2 regions of the Benzoatithermus flavus genome follow, and region 1 is predicted to be linked to the other one. Evidence: riboswitches for the same ligand, from Rfam matches in the RefSeq annotation. Region 1 holds a riboswitch; the other holds the start of a gene.
The links. A riboswitch is a leader RNA that binds a small molecule or an ion and turns the genes downstream of it on or off. The one in region 1 is predicted to bind S-adenosylmethionine.
Positions count from the first base shown of each region.

Region 2: linked by a shared signal. The riboswitch ahead of U1T56_RS08975 (homoserine O-succinyltransferase) and the one ahead of metK (methionine adenosyltransferase) in region 1 are both predicted to bind S-adenosylmethionine.

Region 1 is NZ_JBBLZC010000003.1:42,795-58,181, forward strand. Features, by position in the region: gene U1T56_RS04125 (DUF499 domain-containing protein) at 1-137, opposite strand, end outside; gene U1T56_RS04130 (hypothetical protein) at 314-913, opposite strand; gene metK (methionine adenosyltransferase) at 946-2,097, opposite strand; SAM-I-IV-variant riboswitch at 2,145-2,251, opposite strand; partial or broken gene U1T56_RS04140 (transposase) at 3,368-3,631, shown strand; gene U1T56_RS04145 (hypothetical protein) at 3,832-3,957, shown strand; gene U1T56_RS04150 (helicase-related protein) at 4,017-6,305, shown strand; gene U1T56_RS04155 (helix-turn-helix domain-containing protein) at 6,618-8,063, shown strand; gene U1T56_RS04160 (LLM class flavin-dependent oxidoreductase) at 8,175-9,206, shown strand; gene U1T56_RS04165 (NAD-dependent deacylase) at 9,203-9,931, shown strand; gene U1T56_RS04170 (M20 family metallopeptidase) at 10,009-11,136, shown strand; gene U1T56_RS04175 (glutathione S-transferase family protein) at 11,212-11,853, shown strand; gene U1T56_RS04180 (hypothetical protein) at 12,091-12,594, shown strand; gene U1T56_RS04185 (LuxR C-terminal-related transcriptional regulator) at 13,012-13,761, shown strand; gene U1T56_RS04190 (two-partner secretion domain-containing protein) at 14,029-15,387, opposite strand, start outside.
Region 2 is NZ_JBBLZC010000007.1:71,314-86,700, reverse strand. Features, by position in the region: gene U1T56_RS08985 (DUF1127 domain-containing protein) at 1-188, shown strand, start outside; gene U1T56_RS08980 (GNAT family N-acetyltransferase) at 272-1,024, shown strand; gene U1T56_RS08975 (homoserine O-succinyltransferase) at 1,026-1,976, opposite strand; SAM riboswitch at 2,027-2,105, opposite strand; gene U1T56_RS08970 (GNAT family N-acetyltransferase) at 2,130-2,978, opposite strand; gene U1T56_RS08965 (SPOR domain-containing protein) at 2,975-4,045, opposite strand; gene mtnK (S-methyl-5-thioribose kinase) at 4,230-5,510, shown strand; gene U1T56_RS08955 (peptidoglycan-binding protein) at 5,447-6,361, opposite strand; gene gspD (type II secretion system secretin GspD) at 6,627-8,963, shown strand; gene U1T56_RS08945 (prepilin peptidase) at 8,979-9,746, shown strand; gene U1T56_RS08940 (protein tyrosine phosphatase family protein) at 9,752-10,189, opposite strand; gene U1T56_RS08935 (TerC family protein) at 10,364-11,125, shown strand; gene U1T56_RS08930 (DUF485 domain-containing protein) at 11,287-11,595, shown strand; gene U1T56_RS08925 (cation acetate symporter) at 11,595-13,313, shown strand; gene bluB (5,6-dimethylbenzimidazole synthase) at 13,387-14,037, opposite strand; gene U1T56_RS08915 (nitrile hydratase subunit alpha) at 14,034-14,672, opposite strand; gene U1T56_RS08910 (SH3-like domain-containing protein) at 14,669-14,965, opposite strand; gene U1T56_RS08905 (hypothetical protein) at 14,962-15,276, opposite strand.

The DNA of each region.
Region 1 (15,387 bases):
GACAGCTCGTCGAGCAGGATCAGGGCAGGCTCGCCGCCGAACAGCTCGGCGATGGTCTGCGCGCCGGGCGCGATCCCTTCCTCGTCGGAGCGGCGCACCCGCTCGTAGCCCGCCCGCCCGGCCAGAGCGTAGGCGATCTCGCCTCAGGGCGTGTAGGCGAGCACGCCATCGCCCATCGAGCGCCCATTGGCCGGGTCGGCATTCTCGCCATTAGCACACCGGTATGGGTAGGGTGGATCGGCTGATGGCTGATGGCCGCCCGATCCCGATCTGCCCGCAGCGGGCGAGTCAGGTTGGCGCGTCTCGGGTTCCGTCAATCCCATTGCCCGACCTCGACCCTGATCGGCACGTTCAGCTCGACGAAGCGAGCCTGCAGGAGCGAGATCGTGAGCTGATTCCTGGCCTCGACCCATTGGTCGCTGCTGCACGGGTGATACCCGTACTCGATGAAATCGAGTTCGCCGGGACCCGCACCATGCCGTTCGAGCCAGGGGCCGATCTCCAGCTCCTGGAGCAGGCGAAAGGCCCTGGCGCAGGGGCTCCACCGCAGATCCCACATCATGAGCCATGTTCTCTCGTTCATGGGCCGGTCGAGGTCGTGGGCGGTCAGCCGCCACTCCTGCCGGATGTAGCGGAAGTCCGACAGCTTGGTCATGTCGCGGCCCTGGCGGCGGAAGAACTCGCGCCAGGTGATCGTATAGGACGGCTCGTACTCGAAAGGCCCGAGCGTCAGTATCCAGCCGTTGCCCATCTCGGGGATAGGAGGATAGGCGAACAGCGTCTCCTCGGCCTTCGCCGGTGCCACCAGCAGCGGGCCGCGTCGGGCGCGGATGTGCGCCTTGGCGCGGCCGACGAACGCGCTCGTGATCAGGCCGCCCATGCCGATCAGGAACCCGCGTCGCTTGAGGTCCATGTTCTTTCTCCTTGTCGTGTCTGCAGGACTGGTCAGCCCGCCAAGGCCTCGTTCTCCCAGGGCATGTCGGCGCGCCCGAAATGCCCGAAGGTAGCCGTCTTGCGGTAGATCGGGCGGCCCAGCCTGAGGCGCTGGATGATCGAAGCCGTCCGCAGCAGCGCCGGAGCGTTGGGCACGGCCTCGGCCAGAAGTTCGCCGTCTGGCAGCCGGCCGGTGCCGAAGGTCTCGACGCCGATCGCCACTGGCTCCGCCCTGCCGATCGCATACGCGACCCGCACCTCGCACGCCCTGGCCCAGCCCGCGGCGACGAGGTGCTTCGCGAGCTGCCGTGCGCCATAGGCCGCCGAGCGATCGACCTTGGTCGGGTCCTTGCCCGAGAACGCGCCACCGCCGTGCCGGGCGTAGCCGCCATAGGTGTCGACGATGATCTTGCGGCCGGTAAGGCCGGCGTCGGCCACCGGCCCGCCGAGGACGAACGAGCCCGCCGGGTTGATCAGGAGCCGCATCGGCCCCGGCAGCCCCTCGGGCAACACGGGGAGGATGATCCGCTCCTCGACCAGGCGGCGCAGCCTGCCCAGGCCCAGCCCGGCCACGTGCTGGGTCGAGAGCGCGACGGTGTCGATCGCCACCGGCCGGCCCTCTTCGTAGCGTACCGTGACCTGCGCCTTGGCGTCGGGCCCGAGAACGGCACCTTCCTCGGTCAGGCGCACCGTGCGCTGCCGGCGCATGAGCGCCTGGGCGAGGCTGATCGGCAGCGGCATCAGCTCCGGCGTCTCGTCGCAGGCAAAGCCGTACATCAGCCCCTGGTCACCCGCGCCGGTGTCCGCGCCGTCCACACCCTGGGCGATCTCGGGCGACTGGCGGGTGAGCGCCGTCAGGACCTGGAGTCCGTCGAGGTCGAGGCCCCAGCGCCCGTCGCCGTGGCCGATGTCGCGCAGGACCTCGCGGGCCAGCGCTATAGGATCGATCGTGGCGTTCGTGGTGATCTCGCCGACGATGGCGAGCAGGCTGCCCTTGATCGCGCACTCGACCGCGACCCGGCTCTGCGGGTCCTCGGCGAGGCAGGCGTCGAGGATGGCATCACTGATCTGGTCGCAGATTTTGTCGGGGTGGCCGTCCGAGACCGCCTCGGCCGTCATGAGCCCGTCCACGGCCCAGCGGCCGTGCTCGACAGATGCGGACATGAAAAAACCCTCCTTCGGCTCGCACCGAGGAGGGCTGACGCGTGGTGCAGGTCCCGCTTGGTTGCCGGTTCCGGCCACATCCCGCTTGCGCGGCTCCACCTTGCCTGGGACGGGCAGGTTGGCGAGGGCGTCAGCCCAACTCTTGATGCTGCAGAGAGGATGCTCGATCACGCCGTTTCCGTCAAGAGCCGGCCCGAGGCCAGGAGCATACCCGGATGGCGATGCCCGGCGTGTCATCCGGCGGCGCTGGACGAGGCAGGTCATGCGAGGGGCGCCGGGCAGGAGGATCAATGAGGAAGCTCCTGAACGCCCGGCTTGGCCGCGCCGCCGGAGCTTAGGGTCTGGCAGAGGCTGGCGAGGTCTGTCGCAAGCGGTCGATCTCCGCCGCTCGGGAGTGTACCAGGGCTTCGAGCCGGCGCTCCCTGGAGGACGGCTAGCCGCAGTTCCCGAGGCATCCTACGGGCTCTGGCGCACGTTCCGGCGTAGCTCGCTGCGGGTCTCGAAGAACTGCTCCGGGTCCCGCCAGTACGGCCGGAGCCGCGCCACGCGCCATGCCACGGCCTACGGCGCTTCCGCGGCGCTGGCCGCCGACGGCCTCACGGGCGGCGCTCATTGCACCGCCTCCCGCACCGGCACCCTCAGCTGGCGGCAGAAGCGGATGAGCTCGGCACGGGCCATGCCCGGCTGCAGCTTAGGCAGCCGAGCCATCGTGCCGCCTTCCACCACTACGAACTGGCCGCCGGCCATCTCGACCCACTGCTGCAGCCGTGCCAGGCGTTCTTCGTGCGAACGGCACGCCGGGAACCCCGACGCCCACCAACGGTCGTCCGTCCATGGAGCGGCAAAAGCCGCCGCCGCCCGGCGGCGGAAGGCCGCGAAGACCCTCAGTAGCTCGCATAAGGCCACCACGCTGGAGAGAGGGCTGCCGGCGGCGGCGGACAGGAGGGCCGTTGCATCGGGGGCAGGGCGCAGAAGGACCGCCCAGCCAGCGCAGCGGCGCTGCCGGGCAGCAGCGGCGGCTTGCAGGCCGAGCAGCGCCAGCCCCTTCCAGGGGGGGCGATGGAAGGAGCGCCCATTGCAGGACATGCAGGGTGCGCAGGGGTCGCCGGCATGGTCGAGAGGAACCCCTCCGCCGCTCTCCGCAAGGGTACGTGCTACCCGTGCTACCTGGCATGGCCGGTGTTTGTGCGGCTTTAGAGGCCGAGGCGGTCACCGCCGGTCTTCGGTGTAGGATCGAGTTGCTGAGGCACGAACCTGCACGGAGACGACGATGACCACCGACAGAATGACCCTTCTCGCGCTGATCGAGAAGCGGGCCGATGGCGACCTGGTCCGCGAACTGCTGGCCTACGCCGCCGAGCGGCTGATGGCGGCCGAGGTTGAGAGCTCGTGTGGCGCCGGCCATGGCGAGCGCCGCCTCGACCGCACCAACCAGCGCAACGGCTACCGCGAGCGGCCCTGGGACACCCGCGCCGGCCGGATCGAGCTCAAGATCCCCAAGCTCCGCAAGGGCTCGTACTTCCCAGCCTTTCTCGGTTGACGGCGCCGCCGTCGACCGGCGCACGACGGAGCGGGCCTTGCGGCAGGGCGATGTCGGGCTGATCCGCGTCGCGGAGGCCGGCATGGAGACGTTGTGCGTCGTCACCAGCCGCGGCCTCGCCGCCAAGACCGCGCGCGGCGTCGCGTACCTGCCGCGGACGCTCCTGGTGACGAGCTGGCCCGTCGGAGAAGACCATGGGTAAGGTCGGCCCCCAGATCGCGATCGGCGCGGCCCTGGTCGGGGCGTCGTTCCTGCTGCCGAAGGCGCCCGGACCATTGAATTCGGGCGCGGGCACCCGACATGTGCCCTATACCTCATGATCCCGATGACTCCCGAACAAACCCGAAGCCTTCTCCGCGCAGCGAGGCGCCATGCCTCCTTGCACGGCATCGTCGCCACGCCCGCCGACTGGCGCGCCCTCGCCGAGCGGATCGGCCGGGACGGCCTCGCCGACAAGCTCTCGGTCCGTGCAGCGGTCGAGCGGCTCGGTCCGCCGCGCACGGCCTTTCTCGATCGCCTGCTCGCGGGCGATCCCGCCCTGGCACGGCGCACGCCGGCCGAGCTGTGGGACGAGCTGAAGCACCTCCCCGAGCGCTTCGACCTGCCGCGGCGCGACCGTCCGGCCCAGGTCCGGCGCGTCCTTTCGGCCTACGCCCGGCATCACGGCTTTTCCGGGATCGGGCCGCTGGCCGAGGCGGCGCTCGCCCACGCTGCCGACGAGCGGGCAGGGCGCGCTGCGGCACGGCGCCAGCGTGCCGAGGTGCCTGCCCCTGCGGCCGTGCCGCAGCTCGTGGATGCGATCTGGCTCGCGCAGCGCGTCGGCGCCGATGTCGGTCAGGTGCTCGCGATTCTCAGGCGCTGCGGCGTCGAGCGCGATGCCAGCCTCACCCGCCGGCTGCCGGGGCGCGCGCAGCGCATCCCGGCGTTCCGGGAGGAGCGCGTGCGCGAGATCGAGGCCCTGCTCCGGCGCGAGCTCGCGGCCGATCGCGCCCGGATCGAGGCGGCACGCCGCGAGGAGGAGCGCCGACGCGAGCAGCAGCGGCACGAGCGCGCGGCGCGGGCGGCGCGGCTGCGCGCCGCGAGCGGCCTCGGCGACTATCCCGCCCTGTTCCCGGAAGCCCGCTCGCTCGGCCGCCGCTGGATCGCCTTTCTCGGCCCCACCAACAGCGGCAAGACCTATGCCGCCATGCAGGCGCTCATGACGGCCCGCACCGGCGTCTATCTGGCGCCGCTCCGGCTGCTCGCGCTCGAGGGCTACGAGATCCTGCAGGAAGGCGGAATGAAGGCCGCCATGCTCACGGGCGAGGAGACCCTGGGCGATCTCGACGCCGCGACCCACGTCGCCTCCACGATCGAGATGCTGAGCACGCGCCGCGTGGTCGACGCCGCCGTGATCGACGAGGTCCAGATGCTGGGCGATCCCCAGCGCGGCCATGCCTGGACCCAGGCCCTGGTCGGGGCTCCGGCGCGCACGCTCCTGATCTGCGGCTCGCCCGCGGCCGAGCCGGCGCTGCGCCGCCTCTCGGCGCTCTTGGGCGAGCCGCTCGAGATCCGCCGCTTCCAGCGCAAGGCGCCGCTCGAGCTCCTGTCCCGGCCGGTCCATATCGGAGCCCTTCGGGAGGGCGATGCGGTCGTGGTGTTCAGCCGCCGTCAGGCGCACGATCTGCGCCAGGCTCTGGGCCGGCAGGGGCGGCGCACCGCCATGATCTACGGCTCCTTGAGCCCGCAGGTGCGGCGGACCGAGGCCGCGCGCTTCAACAGCGGCGAGGCCGAGATCCTGATCGCGACCGATGCGATCGGGATGGGGCTCAACCTCAACATCCGCCGCATCCTGTTCGGGGCGCTGAAGAAGTTCACCGGCACCACGGCCGGCTGGCTCGAGCCCGAGGCGATGCGCCAGATCGCGGGCCGGGCGGGGCGCTACGGCAAGCACGAGGTGGGCGAGGTCGGGGTGCTCTTGGGTGTCGAGGGCTTCGACCGCCTCGCCACCGCGCTGCGCCAGGCACCGGCGCCGCTCGATCCGCCGAGCTTCCGCTTCTTCCCGCCGGCCGAGGCCACGACCGCCGTGGCCGAGGGGCTGGGTGTCGACCGGCTGCTGCCGACCCTCGACTACATCGCGGGCTCGGTGGCGCGCCGCGGCGAGTTCGTGCTGCGGCTCGAGGACGAGCAGCGGGAGCTCGCCGGGCTGGTCGACCTCTGGGCGCGACGGCTGCCGCTGGAGCAGCGCCACCGCCTGCTCGGCTCGCCCATTCCGCTCGCGATCGGCCGTGTCGTGGACTTCGCGCAGTCGGCGATCGAGGCCCTGGCGCAGGGCCGCGAGCGCAGCCTCGAGCCCGAGCTCGAGGAGGTGCACCGGCTGCACGGCTACGGCCGGCTGCAGGGCCTCGAGGATCTCGCGCGCATCGCGACGCTGGCCCGCTGGCTGGGCCGCCGCTGGCCGGGCACGCTCGACCTTCAGCTCGCCGACGCGCTCGCCGAGGAGGCCGACCGCAAGATCGCCGCGGCACTCGCGAGCCGCCCGCGCGAGCGGCAGGTCGTGGGCCCGGAGCGGCACCGGCCGGCGAAGGGAAAGGGACGGGGCCACGGCAAGCGGCGCCTCGCCCGTACGGGCGGAGCGCGCGAGCGGCAGGAAGCGATGAAGCGCGACGCCGGGCGTCGGCATCTCTGAATGTGGCCGCTTTGTGCATACCTGAGTGGTGCTTTCTCCCCATGACGTAGGCGGGTGTGGCTCGACGGCCATGCAAGGTCCGGGGAGAGGGCGCCGTAATCGTGTGATGATGACAACTCAACCGGCATAATCGACACCAAGTCCAGGTCATCGCCGGTTAGCTTCCGATGCATCCTGGGTTATAGGAAAGCCCTTGGACCGCGGAGGTCCTCGTCCGGAGGGCGGACCGGCCATGAAAGGCCGTTCATGCTTGCCATGGTACGACGGGTCCGCCCTTCGCTCACGCACGACGGCTCGCGCCGAGGGAGTTCCATGCTCGAGACCAACCCACCTTCACCGGCGGACCAGCCGATCCGGATCGAGGAAGCGGGGCAGGAGATCCCCCGCCTGTTGCAGCGAACGCGGCTCGCACGGGGCGAGGATCTCGCCGAGATCGCGCGCGTGCTGCGGATTCGCGAAGCCTATCTCGCGGCCCTGGAGCAAGGCCAGTTCGAGCTGATCGTGGGCCGCCCCTATCTCCTGGGATTCTTGCGCAGCTACGCCAGCCATCTCGGTCTCGACGGCGAGGAGCTGGCCGGAACGCTCAAGGCCTGGCTCGATCGGAACGATCCGCCGCCCGCGGCCGACGAACGCAAGCCCGCCACGAGCCCGGGACGGGTGATGGCGCTGTCGGCCGCGGGCGCGCTCCTGCTCGTCGCCGCGGTCTATGTCGGCAGCCAAGGCATCCTCTCCGGCGGGGAGCAGCTCCCCGGAACCGAGTCCGCCCGAACACCGGCCGATGTGGCGGGGACAGCGCCAGCACCGGCCGAGCCGCCGATGGCGGCGGGGGGAACGACCCGGCCCGGCGCGGCGGAGCAGCCGCCCTCGGATGAGAACGTCGCCGCCGCCCCGGTACCGGCGAGCTCTGCGGAGCCGGCGTCTCCCGCCGCGGAAGCGACGGGTCCCGACCCGGCCGGGCCGGCGACCGGCACCGCCATGGCATCCGGCGAATCGACGGCTACGGGCCAAGCCGGCGCGGCACCTCCGGAAGCTGCGCCGCCTTCGCGGCCGCCGGCGAGCGCGGACGTGGCCGCCACCTCCGACGGTGCGCAGCAGGAGGCGGCGCCCGAGCCTCCGTCCGGCATCGCCGCGAGCGAGCCCGCTACGCCTCCGGCCGCCCCGGGCGAGCCGCCGCCGGCCAGCGACAGCATCGCGGCGGCCCCTCCGTCCATGCCGCCAGCAGCCGACGTCACGCCTACCCCTTCGGCTGCTCCGCCGGCGGCCGACATGGCGGCGGCTCCTTCGGCCACCCCGCCGGCGACCGACGCAACGCCGGCTCCGGCGAGCGTCGAGCCGGCAGCCGCACCGACCGAACCTCCGCCGCCGGCGGAGACGACCACGGCCGCCGCGACGGCGGCGCCGGAGAAGGCCCCGGCCTTGCCGTCGGACAGCGGCCAGGCGGCGGCTCCCTCGTCCACGCCGCCATCGGCCACGGCGACGCCCGCGCCGCCGACGCCGGCACCGCGGGGCGGCCAGTTCGCGCTCCACCTCGCTTCCGTGCGCGATCCGGCCGTCGTGGCCGGAGAGTGGCAGCGGGTCGTCAAGCATCACCCGAGCCTCGCCGGCCTCGAGCCGCTGCCGCCCATGGCGGTGAGCATTCCCGGCAAGGGCACGTACTACCGCGTCGTCGCCGGCTCGTTCGCGACCAGGGCCGAGGCGCGGGCGGAGTGCGAGCGGCTCCGTGCCGAGAACCAGTACTGCATGGTCGTGACGCCCTGAGGCCGATCCGGCGCGGGCGGGCACGGCCGGTGCCGCCTGTGCCGGGCGCCCGGCGAGCCGGACCCGATGCGCGGCCTTGCCGTGGGCCTGCCCCGCGCCCAGATCTGCGCCATGCTGCCTCTGTCCGTGCTCGACCTTTCCTTCACCACCACGGCCACGTCCGGCGCGCAGGCGCTGCGGAACAGCCTCGATCTCGCCCGCCTCGCCGATCGCCTCGGCTACCGGCGCTACTGGGTGGCGGAGCACCACAACCTGCCCTCGGTCGCGAGCGGTGCTCCGGAGATCATGATCGGCGCCATCGCCGCCGCCACACATCACATCCGGGTCGGTGCCGGCGGGGTCATGCTGCCGAACCATGCGCCGCTCATGGTGGCCGAGCGCTTCAAGGTGCTGGAAGCCCTATATCCCGGTCGGATCGATCTCGGCATCGGCCGCGCACCCGGCACGGACCCGCTCACCACCCTGGCGCTGCGCCGGCGGCAGGACGGCCGGGGGGAGGACGATTTCCTGGAGCGCTTCCAGGAGCTCATGCTCTGGAAGAGCGGGGCTTTCCCCGAGAATCATCCCTTCCGCAAGATCCGGGTGATGCCCGAGGACGTGCCGGTACCGCCGGTCTGGCTCCTGGGCTCGGGCGAGTACAGCGCCCGGCTCGCGGGCGAGGTCGGCCTCGGCTTCGCCTTCGCGCACCATTTCGCGAGCCTCGAGGCCGAGGAGGCGATGGAGCTCTACCGGGAGAGCTTCCGGCCCTCGACCTGGCTCGAGCGGCCGTACGCCATCCTCGCCACGGCCGTGGTCTGTGCCGACAGCGACGAGGCGGCCGAACGGCTCGCCGCGACGGCCGATCACGCCTATATCCGCCGGTGGCGTGGCGACTACGGTCCCCTGGTGAGCCCGGAGGAGGCCCTGGCCTACCGCTACACGCCGAGCGAGGAGGAGGCGCGCCGCGCGAACCGGCGCCGCCTCTTCGTCGGCAGCCCGGACACGGTCGCGCGGCACCTCGGCGCGTTCGCGCGAGCGGTGCGGGCGGACGAGATCATGGTCACGACCGCGATCTTCGACCACGCCGCGCGCAAGCGCTCGTACGAGCTCTTCGCCCGGGCCTTCGGGCTCGTTCCTCCTGCTACCTCCCAGGGCACGCCATGAAGCGCTACCCGACCGACGGGCTGATCGTCGTCCTGACCGGTGCCGGCATCTCGGCCGAATCCGGGCTCGCCACCTTCCGGGGTGCCGGCGGCCTGTGGGAAGGGCACCGGGTCGAGGACGTGGCGACACCCGAGGCGTTCGCCCGTAATCCCGCCCTCGTCCAGCGCTTCTACAATCTGCGCCGGGCACAGCTCCGCGATCCCGCCGTCCGCCCCAACGCGGCGCACCGGGCCTTGGCCCGCCTCGAGCGGGAATGGCCCGGCGAGGTGCTCGTCGTCACCCAGAACGTGGACGACCTCCACGAGCGCGCCGGCACCAGGAACCTGATCCACATGCACGGCGAGCTCCTGCGGGCCTTGTGCCTCGCCTGCAACGACTCCATGCCCTGGAGCGAGGATCTCTCGCCGGAAGCCGTCTGCCCGAGCTGCGGCGGCAAGGGCGGGCTGCGGCCCGACATCGTCTGGTTCGGCGAGATGCCCTACCGCATGGACGAGATCTACGATGCGCTGACGCGCTGCGCCCTGTTCCTCTCGATCGGCACCTCGGGCCAGGTCTATCCGGCGGCGGGCTTCGTCGAGGTGGTGCGCGAGAGCGGCGAAGCACCCACGATCGAGATCAACCTCGAGCCCTCGGCCACGCGCTCGCGCTTTTCGGAGCATCGCTCGGGAGCGGCGGGCGAGCTCGTACCGGCGCTCGTCGACGAGCTGCTGGCGCAGGCCTCCTGATCGGGTGTGACGCTGGACAAGACGGGCGCGGGCGCCCACGATCCGGGCTCGCGCCCTCTCGGTGCTGAGGAGCCGGCATGTCCTTGAGCACGGATGCGATCGACCTGACCCGACGGCTGCTGCGCCTCGACACCATCAACCCGCCGGGTGGCGAGGAGGCAGCGATCGCGCTTTTGGGTGGCCTTCTGGAGGCGGCCGGGTTCACGACCCGCCGCGTCGATCTCGCTCCCGGCCGGCCCAACCTGATCGCCCGCCTGTCCGGCAGCGATCCGGACGCGCCGGCACTTGGCCTCACCGGCCATGTCGACATCGTGCCCCTGGGCGAAGCTCCCTGGCGGCACGACCCGTTCGCCGGCGAGACCGACGGCGACCGCCTCTACGGCCGCGGCTCGGCCGACATGAAGAGCGGTGTCGCGGCCATGGTGGTGGCGGCGCTCGCGGTGGCGCGCGAGAAGGGACGCCGTGCCGGGCTCGAGCTCGTCCTGACCGCGGGCGAAGAGACCGGCTGTGCCGGAGCGAAGCGCATCGTCGAGACGCCACGGACGCTCGGCCGGGTAGGGGCGCTCGTCGTGGGCGAGCCCACGGGGCTCTCGCCCGGGCTCGGCCATCGCGGGGTGATCTGGCTGCGGTTCCACTTCAAGGGCCGGAGCGCGCACGCCTCCATGCCGCACGAAGGCGACAATGCCGTGCTCAAGGCGGCCCGGGCCGCCGTGCGGCTCGCTCACCACGATTTCGGCGGCGCCTGCCATCATGCGCTGGGCCGCCCGACTCTCAATCTCGGCCGGATCGAAGGCGGCTGCAACCTGAACTCGGTGCCGGACAGGGCCGTGCTCGGCATCGACATCCGGCCGATCCCGGGTCAGACCAGCGCTGCCATCGTGGCCGAGCTCTCGGCCTTGTGCCCGGAAGCCGAGATCGAGATCCTGAGCGACTGCCCGCCTTTGTGGAGCGCGGGCCGGGACGACTGGCTCGCCCAGGTGATGGAGCGCACCCGCGCGGTGACGGGAAGGGCGGTCGATCCGGCACCCGTTCCGTTCGCGACCGATGCGGGCTTTCTGGCCCCCGCCTATGGCGGCGTGCCGACCGTGATCCTCGGCCCCGGCGAGACCGAGCAGGCGCACAAGACCGACGAGTGGTGCTCGCTGACCCGGATCGGGCAGGCGGCCGAGCTCTATCGCGATCTTGCCGCTGCCTGGTGCCGCTGACGGGCCCTGCACGGAGGCCGGGCCCGGATCGAAGGTGACACGATGACGATCTGAGACATCCCGAGGAGGCATCGCATGGCAGCGCCCGTCGTCTACGGCCCCGGTGTGAGCACCTATGTCCGCACGGTCCGCCTCACGCTCGAGGAGAAGGCGCTCGAGTACCGGCTCGTCGAGGTCGACCTCCTGAAGGGCGAGCACCAGGAGCCGGCGCATCGAGCCCGCCATCCGTTCGGCAAGGTGCCGGTGCTCGAGCACGACGGCTACAGCCTCTACGAGACCAGCGCCATCACGCGCTACCTTGACGCGGCCTTCCCCGAGGTATCGCTGACCCCGACCGATCCGCGCCAGATCGGCCGGATGCAGCAGGCCATCGCCGTCGTCGACGCCTATGTCTACAAGGCTCTCGTCACCGACATCGTGATCCCGCGCGTGCTCGTGCCGATGACGGGCGGCACTCCCGACGAGGCCGCCATCCAGGGCGCGCTGCCGATGGCGGAGCTGTGCTTACGCGTTCTCGACGAGCTGCTGGAGGGCGTCTCCTATCTCTCCGGCGGCGGGCTCGGCCTCGCCGATCTCCATCTCGCACCGATTCTCGCCTATTTCAGCCGCACCCCGGAGGGCGGGCGCCTGCTTCCCTCGTATCCGAACCTGCAGCGCTGGTGGGGCGGCATCGCCTCGCGCGAGAGCATGGCGCGCACCCAGCCCGGCCTCGGCTGAGACGGGGCGGCCGTCCGACGGCTTCACGGCCGCATCCATCGCGCTCGACCTCTTCGACGGCCGCACGCACCACACGTCCGCACCATCCGACACTCCCGATTTCTGCCGCGTCGTGTTGCTGTCGGAGAACGCGACCGGATGGGCCGGACTGGCATCGTGCCCGGCATCGTGCTAGGATTCACCGATTGGATTAGACGATAGAATGATCGGGAATCTTGGGGAGACATCAGGAGGCGAATGGTGAATAGAAGGGATCTTTTTTCTACCGTTCTGGCCGCTATCGGTTCTGCGACCATGGCGGATGGTGCCAAGGCAGGCAATCCACAAGACATTGCTCTCAATCTCTATTGGAGCGCGCCGAGCAATGACTATGCCACGGTGACCCCACAACAGAGTAATCTTGGCCCGGATTATCAGCCCATCAGCGTGGAGGGCTATATCTGGCTGGTCCAGAGGCCTGACACGCTGCCGCTCAGGCTCTACTGGAGCGCGGCGCGCGGCGACTATGCCACCGTGGCATCGCCGCAGAGCAGCCTTACCCTGCAGAACGCGGGTTACCAGCTGCTTAGCATAATGGGCTACATCTACGCGACCCAGAGGCCCGGCACGGTGCCGCTCAGGCTCTACTGGAGCGCGGCGCGCGGCGACTATGCCACCGTGGCATCGCCGCAGAACGGCCTCAACCTGCAGAACGCGGGCTACAGACCTCTTCGGAGAGAGGGCTACGTCTTTCCACCTTGAGCGCGATCAAAGCCGGGCGCCTCTGCTGATCTGGAGCGCACCACGGCATCGTCGCCGTAGCGCAGGCGGGCGGTAGCAAAGCAGGTCGATGGTACCGCTGCCGGTATTTTTCCCCCTTTTCCCTCTCTTCAAGTCCTTCTTGTGACTCGACTCACAGCTTGGAGCGCTCTTTTGCGGCAAGCTGGCGGGATGTGTTCGGGATAGCCCGGAACCCGCCTCTGAAGGGCGCCACGAGTGAGCCGGGCTCGGGTCCGAGGAGGAGTGCCCATGCCTGCAGAAGACGATGAACCGCTCGGAGCCGGGAATAATCCGGCGGGCGAGGTGTTATCCATGTGCCTGCAGGAGCGGACACCCCTTTCCGTCATCGTCCCGATCCGCGCGCAAGCGCGAAAGCCGAGCCCGTTCGGGAGAAGCACGATGCTGCCTTCTCGCCAGCAGAGCCGTTCCCGCACCGGCGTGGCGGTCGTCGCCGAGCTGCCGCTGCGGCGGGCCGGCACGCTCGATTTTGTACGCCTGCATGCCCATGCGCCGGCGCGTGCCTTCGACGGTGCCGCCGACCTGCTGGCCCAGGGACCCGCGGTCCTGAGCAGGCTGTTCTGCGTCATTCTCAACGTCGGCAGCCGCTCGGTCGCCGGAGCTGCGAACGGCGGTCCGATCGGGCAGCTACGCCGCGCTCTGCCCGACGGTGTGGCGATCGTCGTCCTGTCGGACCGCGAGGAGATCGAGGAGATCGTCGCCGCGTTCCATTATGGCGCTCGAGGATTCATTCCGTCCAGCTTCGAGCCCGAGGTCGCGAGCGAAGCTCTAGGCATCGTGCTCGCCGGCGGCACCTTCTTCCCGGCCTCCGCCCTGCTGCGCCTGCGCCGCGCCGAACCCCGCCTCGCGGTCGACCGACAGAAGCCCGAGACGTGTCGGAAGGGCGATCATTGGCCGCCTCGTCAGCTTGCCGTCCTGAAGCTGCTGGTCCAGGGCAAGGTCAACAAGGAGATCGCCCACGAGCTCGGGATCGAGGAGAGCACGGTCAAGATCCATGTCTGGCATCTCATGCGCCGGCTGGGAGTGAGCAACCGCACCCAGGCGGCCCTGCGCACCCGCCAGCTCGGCATCCTCGGTCACGAGCCGGGGAAAGAGCCGCGGGCAGTGGAGGAGCATGCCGCGGCAGCGTGAGCGTGCCGACCCAAAAGGCGAGCCGATGCTCGCCCGGCGGTGATCGAAGGTTTTTTCGAACAGGACGGTCACCTGCCGCGCAGGGATCGGCGATGCGCGATAGTAGTAGCTCAGCGGGCACGGGTGCTCAAACGATGGTTCTCGCGGATAGAGAACATTTATGAGACAAAAACGGGGTGAGCTCGTTCTTTCGGTTCGCGAGCAGCCACCGGTCCGATCGCCGGACGCTCCGGAAGAGAGCCGGGGATCCGGCCGCAGCGGGCGGCGCTAGCCCCCTGGAGCCGTCCTGCAGCCCTCGCCGAAGCGGGTCGCGAGCCTCGGCCCGACCGGGGCCGTCGGCGCACGATCCGGGTCAACATAAGCGCCGGGGAGCGGCTTTGCCGGATCGCGCGGCAGACCGCCCCGACCCATGGCGGTGAAGCTGCTGGCCGTAGCGCTCCGCCGGGCGGCGCAGCTCTCCCGCAGCAGGTTGTCGGCATTCAGGAACACGCCCTGTGGCACCGTCAGCTCGGAGCCGATCTCGTTCTCGGGCGTCACGCCCGCCACCAGGCTGTCGGACGAGATCACGGTCGTGCCGCCGAACAGCTGCACGGCGCTGATGCCCTCGAGCAGCCGCCCGGTCTCGGTGAGGGAGGCCACCCGGCTGTTGTTGAAGGCGATCAGAGGAGCCTGCAGCGTGATCACGCTCCTGCCCGCCTCGGGCAGGAGACCCGTCGAGATCAGCTCGGCATCGCGCAGGCGGATCAGATCCGAGGCGACGTCGATCCGGCCCCCCTGGCTGCCGGCGCCTACCGTGCGGATGCTTGCGCCTTCCACCTCCAGGGTGTCGGCCGTGAGCTGCACGTCCCCGGCGGGGCCGGTGCCGGTGCCGGAGGAGCTGATCTCGCCGCCGTCGCGCACGATCAGGCTCGTGGCGTCGATGGACACGTTCCCGGCAGCACCGGTCGCGTCCTCGCTGTTGGTCTGCACCGTCCCGCCGTTCGAGATCGTCAGGCGACCGGCACGGATGGAAACCTCGCCGGCATCGCCCGGCCCGAAGGTCGCGCTGCTGATCTGGCCGGTGTCGCGCAGCTCGATGCTGCCGGCTCCGACCGTCACCCGGCCGGCATCGCCGGTGGAGCGAGCCGCGGCCCGGCTGAAGATGCCGGTCGCGAGAGTCGATGCGGGGTCGCCGGTGACGGTCAGATGGCCGGCGGTGACCGCGACCTCGCCGGCATCACCCGCCCCGAAGGTGGAGCTGCTGATCTGGCCGGTATCCTGCAGCTCGATGCTGTCGGCTCCGACCGTCACCCGGCCGGCCGGGCCGGTCGAGCCGGATGCCGCATCGCTGGAAATGCTGGTGAGGTTGAACGGCGCTGCGGGGTCGCCGGTGATGCTCAGACGACCGGTGGTCACCGCCACCTCGCCGGCGCTGCCCGGCCCGAAGGTGGAGCTGCTGATCTGGCCGGTGTAGCGCAGCTCGATGCTGTCGGCGTCCACCGTCACCCGGCCGGCATTGCCGGTCGAGCGGGGGGCGGCCCGGCTGAGAATGCCGGTGACGAAGGACGATGATGGATCGCCGGTGACGGTCAGATGGCCGGCGGTGACCATGACCTCGCCGGCATCGCCCGAGCCGAAGGTGGTGCT
Region 2 (15,387 bases), on a different contig from region 1:
TCGACGACCGGGAGCTCGCCGATCTGGGCCTGCACCGCGCCGATCTTCGCGCCATCGCCCGCGATGCCGCCCGTGCCGGCCGGCTCGACGTGTTCGACTGGGTCGCGACCACCCGCGGCGGGCAGGCGGGCACCGAAGGACCGGCATCGCGCCTCGTGGGCTTCGGCCTGGGCTTGCGCGCGGCCTGAGTCCTTCGTGTTGACCCGGCTTCGACCTGCCAGCACGGTCGCACCCGCCAGCGGGTCCTGATCCCGCCCGAAGCGGAGGTGCGATGACCGACCGGCGGATGGTCGAGCGGATCGAGCAGGCGGCGCTCTGGGCCTGGCCGCCCAGGGAGACCGCTTGGTGCGAGGGCTGGCTGCTTCGGGCCGGCGGCGGGCGCACGCGGCGCATCAACTCGGTCCGGACCCTGGCGTTCGCACAAGGGGCCGACCTCGACAAGGCGATCGCCCGGGTCGAGGTCTGGTACGCGGCGCGCGATCTGCCCGCCTGCTTCCAGCTCACCGAGCTCGCGGCACCGGCCCGGCTCGACGCCGTGCTGGCGGACAGGGGCTACCGGCTCGCGGCACCGGTATCCGTCCTCCTCGTCGACGCCGCTTCGGTCGAGCCGCCCGAGCGCGGCGCGTTCGAGCTTCAGACCCGCCCCACCCCGCTCGTCATGAACGCGGTCTGCGACCCGCATTGGGGGCCCGAGATCCGCCGCGCGCGGGCCGAGCTGTTCGCCCGGATCAGAAAGCCCCACGTGTTCGGCGTGCTGACCCGGGGCCAGGAGCCGGCGGCCGGGGGCCTGTGCGTCGTCGACGGCGATCTCGCCGGCATCTTCACCATGCGCACGGGCGTCCCCTTCCGCGGCCGAGGCTATGGCCGGGCCCTGTTCCGACGCCTCGTGGCCTGGGCGAAGGCGGTCGGGGCGAAGCGGATCTATCTCCAGGTCGAGGACGACAACGCGGCGGCGCTCGCCCTCTACCGCCCCTTCGCCCCCGAGCTCGCCTATCGCTACTGGTATCGCGAGCAGACGGCCTGATTCAGGCCGCCTGCGGCTGGGCGACCGTGCCGATGCGCTCGAGCTCGTAAGGGGTCGTCTGGTACATCTCGTTGATCCAGTTGCCGAACAGGAGATGGGCATAGGCCCGCCAGCAGTTCCGGGGCGGCTTGTCCGGATCGTCGTCGGGATAGTAGTTCACCGGCAGCGAGACGTCGGCGCGCGTGGCCTTGTCGCGGCAGTACTCGTCGTGCAGCGTATAGGTGTCGTACTCGAGATGGTTGAACATGTAGACCGTGCGGTGCTCCGGCTCGTGGAGCAGGCACAAGCCCGCGGCATTGGACACGGCCAGGATCTCGAGGCCGGCATCCTTGGGCAGATCGGCCGCCCGCACCTCGGTGTGGCGCGAGACCGGGACCAGGAAATAGTCGTCGAAGCCGCGCATGAGCGGCGGACGCTGCGCGTCGCGGCGCTCGATGACGTAGTGGGTGTAGACGCCGAAGCGCTTGGTCGGCAGGATGTGCTTGGGCACGCCGTGAAAATGGTAGAGGGCGGCCTGCGCACCCCAGCAGATGTGGAACGAGGTGTGGACGTTGGTGCGCGACCAGTCCAGGATCTCGGTCAGCTCGCGCCAGTACTTCACCTCCTCGAACGGCAGCATCTCGACCGGAGCGCCGGTGACGATCAGCCCGTCGAACTTGCGGTCCCTGACCTCGTCCCAGGTCTTGTAGAAGGCCTGCAGATGCGAGAGGGGCACCGTGTTCGGGCGGTAGGTCGAGGTGGTGAGCAGCGTCAGCTCGACCTGAAGCGGGGTGGCGCCCAGGAGGCGGGCGAGCTGCGTCTCGGTCTTGGGCTTTTCCGGCATGAGATTGAGGAGGGCGATCTGCATCGGCCGGATGTCCTGGCGGAGCGCCTCGTTCTCGCCGATGAGCCTGACACCCTCCTGTTGCAGCTTCTCGAAAGCGGGCAGGTCGTTCGGAATCTTGATGGGCATCGCGTGCCGTCGCTCCAAACAAAAAGGCCCGGCCAAGACGAAAGCCGGGCTCGCGAGCGATCCCGACCTTTTAGCCGTTTGTTTAACGTGGCCGCAAGCCGGTCGGCGCAAATCACCACGCGCGGCAGATAGTGGTGAGCGTGTCGCGGCGAGTCAAGCGCCGGAGCCCGGCAGCGCCAGCGCCGATCCTGTCGGCCGGGCGGCCGCCGACGGCAGCCGGGCGTAGTTGAGCTGGGTGCCGCAGGGCAGAAAGCCGAGGCTCCGGTAGAGCGCCTCGCTCGCGGCATCGCCCGCCGACAGCCAGGCGATCTCGCCGCCCGTGGCGAAGAAGCGTGCCAGGAGAGAGGCGCAGACCGCCCGAGCCAGGCCACGGCGGCGCCAGCCGGGCATGGTCCACACGCCCGCGAGCTCGGCGACCGGCCCGGTGCGGATCAGGCTGGCCCCGCTCACGGGCTCGCCGGCGGCGGTCAGCACCGCCGCGGCGGCGAGCCCGCCTTGCCGCAGGCCCTGCGCGAACCGCTCGAGCTCGCCGGGTGCCGGCGTCGTGGCGGGCTCCGCGAAGGCAGCCGCAGCACCGGCGAGGAAGGCGCCCAGAAGCGCCGTGGGCGTGCCGGCATCGAGCAGCCGAGGTGCTGCCGCCGGTGCGGGTGCCCGGCTCGCGTCCAGGACGAGAACGGGCGAGCGCCGCTCGAGCGTGAAGCCTTCGGCCTCGAGCGCCTCGGCGAGCCCCGGCCAGAGCTCCGCGAAGAACTCGAGCCGCGGGATGCGCCCGTGGGCCTCGAACAGCGCCGTCATGGCGCCGATCGCCGACTGTAGGTCGCCGGCCTGTAGGTCGCCGGCACGGCCGGTCGGAATGGCGACGTTGCGGTAGAACGGGTCGGCCTCGCGCCAGAGATGGACGCGAAAGCCCGGCAGGTCGTGAACCTCGCTGCCGTCGGCGACCGCCGCCGCGAACTGATCGGCGAGCCGGGCGAGCAGCGCTCTCGACCGGATGCGGCTCATGGCCGCGCGAGCCGGCACGCGGCTCCGGCCTGACGCAGGCGCGCGCACATCGCCTCCGCATCGGCCCTGGAGGCGAACGAGCCGGCGATGATGCGGTAGAAGGTCCCCTTGCCCGGCACCTCGACCGTCTGCGGCGCCCGGAGATCGAGCTCCTTCAGCGCCGGATAGCGTGCCTTGAGCCGCTTCCATTCGGCATCGACTTGGGCGGGATCGGGCACGGCCGCGAGCTGGAGCGCGAAGGCGCCGTTGCCAGCCGCCGGCGGCGGGGGCTTCTCGTCGGGGGGAGCTGCCGGTGCTGCCGCGGTCTCGGCCGGGGGCGGCGCCGTCCCGGCTGCGGGTGGCGGTGGCGGCATCGCCGAGATGACGGGCGGCTTCGCGGCCACCGGCTTCGCCATCGCCTCGTCGACGGGCGCGGCCGGCGACGGAGCGGCAGCGGGGCTCCTCGCCGGAGCGGCGCCCTTGTCGAGCGCGGCGAGGTTGCGGCGCAGCACCTCGGTGGTCGGATGATCGCGGCCGAGCGTGCTCTCGGCGATCGCGAGCGCCCGCTGCTGCAGCGGCCGCGCACGCTCGGGCTCGCCCTTCGTGCGGTAGAGCACGGCGAGATTGTTCAGCGCCCGCGCCACATCCGGATGATTCGGCCCCAAGGACTTCTCGAGCAGGCCGAGCGAGCGGTTGTAGAGCTTCTCGGCCTCGTCGTACTTCTTCTGCGCGCGATAGACGAGGGCGAGGTTGTTGAGGCTCGTGGCGAGCCCGGAGCCCTCGCCGCCGCCTCGCTCGTCGAGCTCGATCGCGCGCTTGTAGAGCTTCTCGGCCTCGCCGAGGCGCCCCGTGAGACGGTAGACCTCGGCGAGGTTGTTGAGCTCCGGCGCGATCGCCGGGCTGTCGGCGCCGTAGCGGGACTTGGCGAGGTCGAGCGCGCTCTCGAAGTAGGGCAGCGCTGCCTCGTACCGGCCGGCGCGGAACAGCTCGAGCCCCTTGGCGTAGTCGTCCTCGGCCACCGGCTCCGCCGCCAGGGCCGGAGCCGCCAGCAGGAAGAGCGAGAACAGCACGGCAAGCGCACGGCGCATCGATGGCCTTGTCCGCTGGAACCTCACCCTCGTGAGGCTGGCAAGTTTTGCCGGCGAGGTCCAGCCCTTGCAGTGCCGGCACATCCGGGGTTTGCCGGCAGCCGGCTTCGTGCGCTAGGAGCGCTTCCCGAGACGGACGGCCGCGCCGGCCGCGGCCCGGCCCGAGAAACGGGAGGACGGTGTCTTGGCCCTCAGCATCCCCGAAGGCTATCGCGCCCTCGATGACAGGACATTGGCGGCCTATCTCGCCGGGCTGCCGGCGATCCGGCGCCGGCTCGGCGGCGATCCCGAAAGCTGGCGGGTGAGCGAGGTCGGCGACGGCAACCTCAACCTCGTCTTCATCGTCGAGGGGCCGGACGGCGACATCTGCGTCAAGCAGGCCCTGCCTTACGTGCGCCTCGTCGGCGAGAGCTGGCCCTTGGACCTCAAGCGCGCTTGGTTCGAGCATCAGGCGGCCGTGATCCAGTCCCGCCATGCGCCGCGGCAGATCCCCGAGGTCCTGCACTACGACGAGAAGCTCTACCTGTTCGTGATGGAGCGTTGCCATCCGCACGTCATCATGCGGCGCGGCATGATCGAGGGCGTCGTCTATCCCACCTTCGCCGAGCAGATTGCGGAGTATCTTGCCAAGACGCTCTACTTCACCTCCGACATGGCGCTGCCTGCGGCCGAGAAGAAGGAGATCGTGGCGGCGTTCTGCGGCAACACCGAGCTGTGCAAGATCACGGAGGATCTGATCTTCACCGATCCCTACATGATCTGCGACCGCAATCGCTGGACGAGCCCGCAGCTCGACGACGCGGCCAGGACGATCCGCGAGGATGCCGAGCTCAAGCGCGCCGTCTCGGCCTTGAAGCTCAAGTTCATGAGCGAGACGCAGGCGCTGCTGCACGGCGACCTCCATACCGGCTCGATCATGGTGACCGAGGACGACACCAAGGTGATCGACCCGGAGTTCGCCTTCGTAGGACCGATGGGCTTCGACGTCGGCAAGCTGATCGGCAACCTGCTCATGAGCTTCTTCAGCCAGCGCGGCCACGAGTGCCGGCCCGGCGAGCGCGAGGCCTACCGCCGCTGGATCCTCGCGACGGCCGAGCAGGTCTGGTCGGGCTTCGAGAAGCGCTTCGTCGAGCTGTGGACGTCCTATCCTACCGGCGACGCCTATCCGCGGGCATTGTTCGACGGATCCGAAGGCCGGGCCTCGCTCCGGATCGCGCAGGCCGCCTACATGCGCCGCCTGTTCGAGGATGCGCTGGGCTATGCGGGCACGTCCATGATCCGCCGGACCCTGGGTCTCGCCCACAACGCCGACATGGAGCGCATCGCCGACCCCGACCTGCGCGCGTCCTGCGAGCGGCGCAACCTCGAGCTCGCGCGCGACCTGATCGTGAACGCGCGGGCCTATCCCGACATCGCCGCCGTGACCGCGCGGGCCGCCGCCATCGAGGCCGCGGCTCCGCGCTGACGTCGGGCCGCGCGGCCCCGTGCCGTGCCGGCAGGGGCGGGCGCGGCCGGATCGTCGAGCAGGCGGTCGCCGATGCGCCAGGCATCGGTGAACCGGTCGAGGCCGTGCGTGCCGCCGTTGACCAGCCGGCGGGCGCGGGCGAGATCGCCCTCGGCCAGCGCTTCCCCGATCGGCCGGCGCCGCTCGGCGAGGAAGGCGCCGAGCAGCCGGCCCGCGAGCGCCGGCTCGAGCGCCCGCTCGGGCTCCAGCACGAGGCCCGTGCCGAGGCCCAGGGCCTCGCCGTAGGTGCGGTAGTTGGCGCGGCCGGTGAGCTGCACGAAGCCGCGACCGCGATAGCGCCTGCCGTCGGGCGGGCCCTCGTTGCCGAGATCGGCGCGGTAGTCGTAAAGGTCGAACGGGTGGCCCTCGGGCGAGGTGTTGAAGCGGGAGACCGCCTCCTCGACCGGGGCGAAGCCCTCGCTTTCCGCCCGGATCGTGGCCAGCGCCATTAGCACCATCGATCTGTCGGTGAGCGCGAAAGCCCTGAGGCCCGTGAGCACGGCCGGCAGATGGCGGCGGATGACCCCGAGCGGTGCGAACGGAAACAGCTCCGCCACGAAGCCGATCGTCACGCTCGCCGTGACGTCGGGAAGCCGGCCGTCGCCGCGGCCATTGAGCGCATGCCAGGTGACGGGCCCCGCGACTCCGTCGGGAAGCAGGCCGCGCGACCGCTGGAAGGCGAGCAGCGCCGCCTCGGTCGCCGGCCCGAAACGCCCGTCGATCCGACCGGGGCTGAACCCGGCGGCGCTAAGGTTTTTCTGCAGCAGCTCGACCTCGTCCCCGTGAGCGCCGCGACGCAGGACCGGTATCATGTCGGCAGACCTCGCATCGGATCATTGCCGGTCCTATATCATAGGTATATTTTCTTAACAACCGGTTCTCGATAGCCCATGAAGCGATTGCGGTTGGCCGGAAGACGCATTATAGTAGCATGGGGGCGAGGGTTTACCCGTTGATGAGATGAGTGTACTAGCCTCCGGCAGCTTCCGAGGCCGCACGGCCGCCGGTGCTCGTCTTCGCCTACGGATGCCACGCTCGACCGCGCCTTTACCAAGCGGTGAGGACCTGTCGGAACACATGCGCCTCGAGTTCTGCCTGCGCCATGCGCTCACGCCCCTACTCCTGGCCGCCGCGCTCACGAGCTGCGTGGAGCCTTCCCGAAGGTCCAACATCAACGACACGCTGAACCGCGTATCGTTCGAGCCGCCGCCCGCCGTGCCCGGCGACGTTCCGCCCAACGAGCCCCTTGCCGGAACCGCGGTCAAGCCGGCCGAGCCGCCGCTGCAGGCCCAGATCTATCCCGGCCGCACGCCGACCGCGCGGGCGAGGCAGGGCGGCACCGCGCAGGCGCAGCGCACCGCCGAGGGCGTGCAACTCAACTTCGACGGCGCCGAGATCCGCGAGGTGGCGAAGGTCATCCTCGGCGACATCCTGGGCAAGACCTACTCGATCAATCCCGACGTCCAAGGACAGGTGACGCTCTCGAGCAGCGCGCCCATCGCCGAGAAGGACCTGCTGGCCGTCCTCGAGACCGTGCTGCGCTCGAATGGCGCCTCGCTCGTCGACACGGGTGCCGGGACCTACCAGATCATGCCGGTGGACGCCGCGATCGGCCGCTCCGAGGTCGTGCCGATCGGCGGCAGGCCCGTGCCGGTCCGTCCCGGCTACGGGCTCACGATCGTGCCCTTGCGCAATATCTCCGCGACCGCAGCCGCCCAGTTCATCCAGCCGCTCGTCGCCTCGCCCGAGGACATCCGCATCGATCCCGGCCGCAACGCGATCCTGTTCAGCGGCACCTCGACCGAGCGGCAGAACGTGGTCGACACTCTGGCCGACCTCGACGTCGACTGGATGGCGGGCAAGTCCATCGGCCTGTTCCCCTTGCAGCGGACCACCGCCGAGGCCGTCATCCCCGAGCTGCAGGCGATCTTCTCGCCGTTCGATCCGACCGGGGCCGAGCCCTCGCTCATGCGCTTTCTGCCGATCGCACGCCTCAACGCCGTGCTCGCAATCGGCACCGATCCCGATCAGATCCGGGAGGTGAGCCGCTGGGTGGCGCGGCTCGACCACGGCGAGGTGGTGGGGCCGCAGTTCTACGTCTACTACCTGAAGCACCGCTCCGCCGAGGATGTCGCGAAGCTTCTCAACGAGGCGTTCGGCGGCGGTGGCGGCGGCACGTCGGAGCCCGGGCCGAGCCTGGCCTCGGCCACGACCACCCTCGGGAGCACGCCTCAGCCGGGCAGCCCGCCGGGCAGCCCGCCACCGCCGGGCGAGGACACGGGCGGCGGCGAGGCGGCCGGCGGCATCGGTGGAGCACCCGGAGCCGGCGGCGCGACGCCGCCATCCGGGTCCGAAGCCGCGCCGACCGGCGGACCGGTCAGGATCGCGGCCAGCAAGGCCAACAACGCGCTCTTGATCCGGGCCACCCCGCCCGTCTACTCGCAGATCGAGGCGACGCTGCTCCGGCTCGACACGGCGCCCTGGCAGGTGCTGATCGAGGCCACGATCGCCGAGGTGACGCTCAACGACGATCTGCGCTATGGTGTCCAGTTCTTTCTCCAGAACGGTGCCGTCAAGGGCGGCTTCACGCAGAACAGCACGATCCCGAGCACCGGCGGCAGCACGGCGGCGCTCCTGCCGGCCTTGAACGTGCCGGGCTTCAACTTCGTCTTCACCCCCGGCAGCAGCAACATCACGATCGACGCCCTGTCGCAGATCACCGACGTCAAGGTGCTGTCCTCGCCCTCGGTCGTGGTGCAGGACAACAGCGAGGCCATGCTCACCGTGGGTCAGGAGGTTCCGGTCACGACGCGCAGCGCTCAGGGCGTGTTCGAGGCCAACGCCCCGGTGATCAACTCGATCGAGTACCGCAACACTGGCGTGATCCTGCAGGTCCGGCCGCGGATCAATTCCAACCAGGCCGTCTCGCTCGAGATCGCGCAAGAGGTCAGCCGCGTCGAGTCGCAGGGCGGCACTCCGTCCGCGCCGACGCCGACCTTCACCCAGCGCAAGGTCACGAGCCGAGTCAACGTGCAGAGCGGCCAGACCGTGGTCCTGGGCGGCCTCATTCAGGAGAACGAGAGCCGCGGTCGCAGCCGGGTGCCAATCCTGGGCGACATTCCGATCATCGGCAACCTGTTCGGCTCGACCAGCCGCACCAACGGACGGACGGAGCTCATCGTCTTCATCACGCCGCGGGTGATCCGCAACCCCGAGGATGCGCGCGACGTCAGCGAGGAGCTGCGCTCGCGGCTGCGGTCGCTGGGTCCGGAGCGGATGGCGCCCGCGATGCCGAACGTAACGTCGCCCGGCGGGTCTCTGCCCGGACCGGCGCCGCAGCCGGAGCCGCGGATGCTGCCGCAGCCGCTCGTCCCGCAGCGGACGGCGCCCTACCGTCAGCCACCGGCCGGCTGAGGACGGCGAGCAACGCTGGACGGCACCGTCATCCTCGCGCCTCTCGCCGGCGGCCTTGCCGGCGCCTGCGTCGGCAGCTTCATCGCCACGCTGGCGCTGCGCACGCCCGAGGGCTGGGCCGACATGTGGACGGGCCGGTCGCGCTGCAGGGCCTGCCACGCGACGCTGTGCGTCGTGGACCTCGTGCCGCTCCTGAGCTGGCTCGCCTTGCGCGGCCGCTGCCGCTACTGCGGTGCCGCGCTCGGGCTCTGGTATCCTTGCGTGGAGCTCGCGGCCGCCGTCATCGGCGGCCTCTCCTTCGCGGCCCTGCCGTCGCCCGAGGCGTGGATCGCCACCGTTCTCGGCTGGTGGCTGCTGGCGCTTGCCACGATCGATCTCGTCGCCTGGCTCCTGCCCGATGCCCTGACCCTGCCGCTGGTCGGAGCCGGCCTTCTGCTCGCGGCCTGGGGCGAGCCTTTGCTCGGCTTCGTTCCGCCCACCTCGCTCGCCGGCGCGGCCATGGGCGCCGCCGGCGGCTATCTGGCGCTCGCCGGCATCGCCTTCGCTTACCGGCGGCTGCGTGGCCGCGAGGGGTTGGGGCTCGGCGACGCCAAGCTGCTCGCGGCGGCCGGCGCCTGGCTCGGCGCCGAACGCCTGCCCCTGATCGTCCTCGCGGCAGCGCTCCTGGGGCTCGGCCTCGCTGTGCTGCAACGCCGGGAGCTCCGGGCCGAGACGGCGCTGCCGTTCGGCCCCGCGCTGGCGCTTGCGTTCTGGGGTGGCTTCGTGCTCGCCGTGCTCTCCTGAGGCGCTCAGCCCTCGCCGGCGAGGCGGCGCAGCACGGGCAGGACGGGCGAGAGATCGTAGCCGGCGGCGGCCGCGGCTTCCACGATCTCCTGCGGCGGACGGCGACGGGCGGCCATGAAGGCCCACATGTGGCAGGAGCGCGTCCCCGAGCGGCAATAGGCGAGATAGGGCCCGAGATTGCGCTCCACCGCCGCGGCGAACGCCGCCACCGTGTCGGGGCCGATGCTCCCCGTCGTCACCGGCACGAAGGCATAGGCGAGCCCCGCCGCCTCGGCCAGCGCGCGGGCCTCGGCGTCACCGAGCTGATCCGGCGCCTCGCCGTCCGGCCGGTTGTTGATGACGGTGCGGATGCCTGCCGCGCGCGCGGCGGCGAAGTCCTCGGTGCCGAGCTGGGGTGCGACGAAGAAATCCGCCGCGACCTGGCGGAACCGGCTCTCGTGCATCGACGTGGTCTCCTTGCAGCTTTCCGCTCGCGGTCGCGGCACGTCGGGGCGCTGCGAACATCATGACGGCAACGTGACATCGCTGTCACCTCGAGCGTGGCCCCACCGGTGGTCGGAGGTGCGATCGCCCGCTATATCCCGGACATCGTCACGACCGGCAAGGATGATGATGCGATGCTCGAGCTTCTGGCCGACCCCAATGCCTGGGCCAGCCTGTTGACCCTCACCGCACTCGAGATCGTTCTCGGCATCGACAACATCATCTTTCTCTCGATCGTCTCCGGCAGGCTGCCGGTACATCAGCAGCAGATGGCCCGGCGGATCGGCCTGGGCCTCGCCCTTTTGATGCGCATCGCCCTTCTTGCCAGCATCGCCTGGATCATCGGCCTCACCCAGCCTGCGTTCACCGTGCTGGATCACGAGGTCACCTGGCGCGACCTCGTGCTGGGCGGGGGCGGCCTGTTCCTTCTGGTCAAGGGCACCATGGAGATCCACCAGATGGCCGAGGGCCACGAGGAGGGTTCGCAGGCCGGCACCGCCTCGCTCTTCGCCGCCATCGTGCAGATCGTCCTGCTCGACATCGTGTTCTCGCTCGATTCCGTGATCACCGCCGTCGGCATGGCGGACGACCTGCCGGTGATGATCGCGGCCGTGGTGATCGCGATCATCGTCATGCTGGTGGCTTCGGAGCCCGTCAGCGCCTTCGTCAACCGGCATCCGACCGTGAAGATGCTGGCCCTTTCCTTCCTGCTCCTGGTCGGCATGGCGCTGGTGGCGGACGGGCTCCACTACCACATCCCGCGCGGCTATCTCTATTTCGCCATCGCCTTCTCGGCTGGCGTGGAGTGCCTGAACCTGATCGCGGCCAATGCACGACGCCGGCGGCAGGAGCAGGAGCGCGCTGCGAAGCGGCGCCGCGAGCCGGGCACGGCGTAGCCGGAGTGCCACGTCGGCACCCGATCCGGCAGCGGCTTGACAAACTGCCGCACCCCCGGAGCCGTCGCTCGACAACGTGCCGCATGACGCGATCACGCCGAACCTCCCTAGGATGAGATCGGCTTTGTAACCCCAGAGCAACGATCACGAAGGAGGCAGGCATGGAACCGGCGGCCTACGCCCGGATACGCCGCAATCCCAAATTTGCGGAGCTCGTGCAGCGGCGCAACGCGCTCGCTCGCAACCTCACCATCCTGATGTTCGTCTTCTACTTCGGCTTCATCCTGCTGGTGGCCTTCGCTCCCGGCTTCCTGGGCACGCCGATCAGCGAGGGCTCGGTGACGACCATCGGCATCCCGGTGGGCATCCTCGTCATCCTCTCGGCCTTCGTCCTGACCGGCATCTACGTCGCCAAGGCCAACACGACCTTCGACAGCCTCAACCAGCAGATCATCGAGGAGAGCCGGTGATGCGGCCCACGATCCGCCTCATGAGCGGCCTCGCCGGTCTCGCCGCCGGCCTGATGCTCGCTGCCCCTGTCTTCGCCGCCGGCGCCATCGAGGGCGCCACCCAGACCCAGCCGACCAACTGGCACGCGATCGCCATGTTCGTCATCTTCGTGATCCTCACCATGGGGATCACGAAGTGGGCGGCCTCGCGCACCAAGTCCGCCGCCGACTTCTACGCCGCGGGCGGCGGCATCACCGGCTTCCAGAACGGCCTCGCCATCGCCGGCGACTACATGTCGGCGGCCTCGTTCCTCGGCATCTCGGGCCTCGTGTTCACGAGCGGCTACGACGGGCTGATCTACTCGGTCGGCTGGCTGGTCGGCTGGCCGGTGGTCCTGTTCCTGATCGCCGAGCGGCTTCGGAATCTCGGCAAGTACACCTTCGCCGACGTCGCCTCCTACCGGCTGCAGCAGACGCCGATCCGCATGCTCTCGGCGATCGGCACACTCACCGTGGTGGCGTTCTACCTGATCGCGCAGATGGTGGGCGCCGGCAAGCTGATCCAGCTCCTGTTCGGCCTGCCCTATCTCTACGCACTGATCATCGTCGGCGTGCTGATGATCCTCTACGTCACCTTCGGCGGCATGCTCGCCACCACCTGGGTGCAGATCATCAAGGCCTGCATGCTGCTCGGCGGCGCCACCTTCATGGCGCTCATGGTGCTGCACCACTTCGGCTACAGCCCCGGCGCCCTGTTCAGGGCCGCGACCGAGGTCCATCCGAAGGGCACGGCGATCATGCGGCCCGGCAGCCTCGTGAGCAAGCCGCTCGAGACGATCTCGCTCGGCCTTGCCCTCATGTTCGGCACGGCGGGCCTGCCGCACATCCTGATGCGCTTCTTCACCGTCGCCGACGCCAAGGCGGCGCGGAAGTCCGTGTTCTACGCCACCGGCTTCATCGGCTACTTCTACATCCTCACCTTCATCATCGGGTTCGGCGCCATCACGCTCCTGATGAACGACCCGAGCTTCTACAAAACCACCGTGGGTCCCGACGGTGCCGTCACCTACGACAAGATCAAGGACCTGATCGGCGGCACCAACATGGCGGCCGTGGATCTCAGCCGTGCCGTCGGCGGTGACCTGTTCCTCGGCTTCATCTCGGCCGTGGCCTTCGCCACCATCCTCGCCGTCGTCGCGGGCCTCACGCTCGCCGGCGCCTCGGCGGTGAGCCACGACCTCTACGCCAGCGTGATCGCGCGCGGCCGCGCCAGCGAGGCGCAGGAGATCAAGGTCTCCAAGGTCGCGACCATCGTGCTCGGCATCATCGCGATCTATCTCGGCTACGTGTTCGAGCAACAGAACGTCGCGTTCATGGTCGGCCTCGCCTTCGCCGTCGCGGCGAGCTGCAACTTCCCGGTCCTGTTGCTGTCGATGTTCTGGCGCGGCCTGACCACGAAGGGTGCCCTCATCGGCGGGCTCCTCGGCCTGATCTCGGCCGTGGCGCTGGTCGTCATGGGCCCGACCGTGTGGGAGAAGGTGCTGATGAACCCGGCCGGCTCGGCACCCTTCCCCTACGACAACCCGGCCCTGTTCTCGATGGCAATCGCCTTCGTGGGCATCTGGCTGTTCTCGGTCCTCGACCGCAGCCAGACCGCGAAGAACGAGGCCGCCGCGTTCGAGGCCCAGTACGTCCGCTCCGAGACCGGCCTGGGTGCTGCCGGCGCGGCCTCGCACTGAGCCGTCGCGAGAAGGAGCTTCTCGCGAAGCCACGAAGGCCCCGGGGCGCCCCGGGGCCTTTTTCTTTCGGGGGTTATCGCCGCAGCACGGCGCGTGCGGCCGGATCGACCTGCTGCCAGCCCACGCGCTCGAGCTCGGGTCGGTCGTGCTCGGCCTCGGGATAGCCGAGGCAGAGATAGGCGACGAGCTGCCATGCCGGCGGCACGTCGAGATCGGCGCGAAGGCGCGCCGGGTCGAGGATCGACACCCAGCCCAGGCCGAGCCCATGGGCGCGCGCCGCGAGCCAGAGCGTGTGAACGGCGGTCACGACCGAGTAGGGCAGCATCTCCGGCATGGTCCGCCGCCCGAGCCCGAGGCCGCTTCGGGTGTCGTGGTCGCAGAACACGGCGAGATGCACCGGCGCCTCGTCGAGCCCGGCGAGCTTCAGCCGGGCGTAGAGCTCCGCCCGCTCGCCCTCGTAAGCAGCGAGCGCCGCCTCGTTGCAGGCGAGGAAATTGGCGCGGACCGCGGCGCGTGCTGCCGGCGAATCGACCAGGACGAAGCGCCAGGGCTGGCTGTGGCCGACCGAAGGTGCGAGACAGGCGAGGTCGAGCAGGTACCCGATCAGCTCGGGATCGACCGGATCGCGCCGGAAATGACGCACGTCGCGTCGCCAGCGCAGCAGCTCCTGCAGGCGATCCCGGAACGCGGCATCGAAGTGGGCGGCAGCTTCGGCTCGGATCATGCGGCCGGCCGCGGCACCGCCGTGCCGATCATGCAGTCGCGGGTGACGATGGCGGCGAGCTCCGCCTCGCTCCAGCCTTCCGTGCCGGCCGGGCGCTCGGGCAGAACGAGGTAGCGCAGCTCGGCCGTGCTGTCGTGGACCACGATCTCGGTCTCGGCCGCAAGCTCGAGGCCGAATTCCCTCAGCACCGCCCTGGGCTCGCGCACCACGCGGCTGCGATAGGCGCGCGACTTGTACCAGTCGGGCGAAGGCCCGAGCAAGAGCCGCGGGTAGCAGGAGCAGAGCGTGCAGACGATGACGTTGTGGACGCCCGGCCGGTTCTCGACCGCCCGGATCGGGATGCCGCCGGCATCGATCCCGAGCTCGGCCGCGGCCGCATTCACGTTCTCGAGCAGGCGCGCCTTGAAGCCCGGATCGACCCAGGCCCGCGCCACCACCCTGGCCCCGTCCGCCGGGCTACGGCTGTCGATCAGCTCGAGCGACGCCCGCAGCTCGTCGGCCGAGAACACGCCTTTCTCGAGGAGCAGACTCGCCACCGCCTCGGTCAGCGCCATGTGGTAGGTGAAGGGTCCGTCCTCGAGGTCGGGCTGCTTCGGGTGCGGATGATCGTGGTCGTGCCGATGCTGCGCGCTCATCGCGTTTCCTCCACGGGCTCGAGCCAGGGTTCGAACAGGTCCACCACCACCGCCCCCTGCCCTGGATCGGGGTCGCCCGGCCACAGCTCGGAAAGCGCGAAGCGCACCCGGTAGACCGGAAGCTTCGGCAGGCCGTGCCGGCCGTAAGCCAGCTCCTCGGGGTCGGGCTGGTGGTCCACGACGTGAAGCACCGTGCCGCAGCGGCCGCGGGTGTAGTAAGGCGTGCGGCAATGGCCCGGCGGGTATAGCGCCTTCACGCGGACCCTGGCACCTTCGGCGAAGCGGGCGCTCAAAGTCGCGCTCCTTCGGCGTGCCGCCGCTCGGCGGCCGCGATCGCCTCGCCCAGCTCCTGCACCCGGAGCACGCCCTTCTCGAGCAGGACGTTCGTGATCGAGGCGATCCAGCGCTCGAAATAGCCGAGCTCGTCGTAGGCGCCCGGTCCCAGATCCTCGATGCCGCGGCGCAGCTCGTCGAGCGTCATGACGCGCTTGGCGAGCAGCAGGCGCAAGATCGCATCGACCTTCTTCTCCCAGGGGGCATAGGCGTGCTCGTGCCGCTCGATCGGTCCGGCCGGCTCGCCGCCCATGTCGTGATGTCGTCGCATGCCTCTCTCCAGAAGCGGGAGAGCGCATCTCCCTGCCTGCCGATGCGCTCACGTGTCGCGGGTTGATTATCCGCTCGGGCAGCCAAGCTGCAACCACAGGAAGCGATGCGC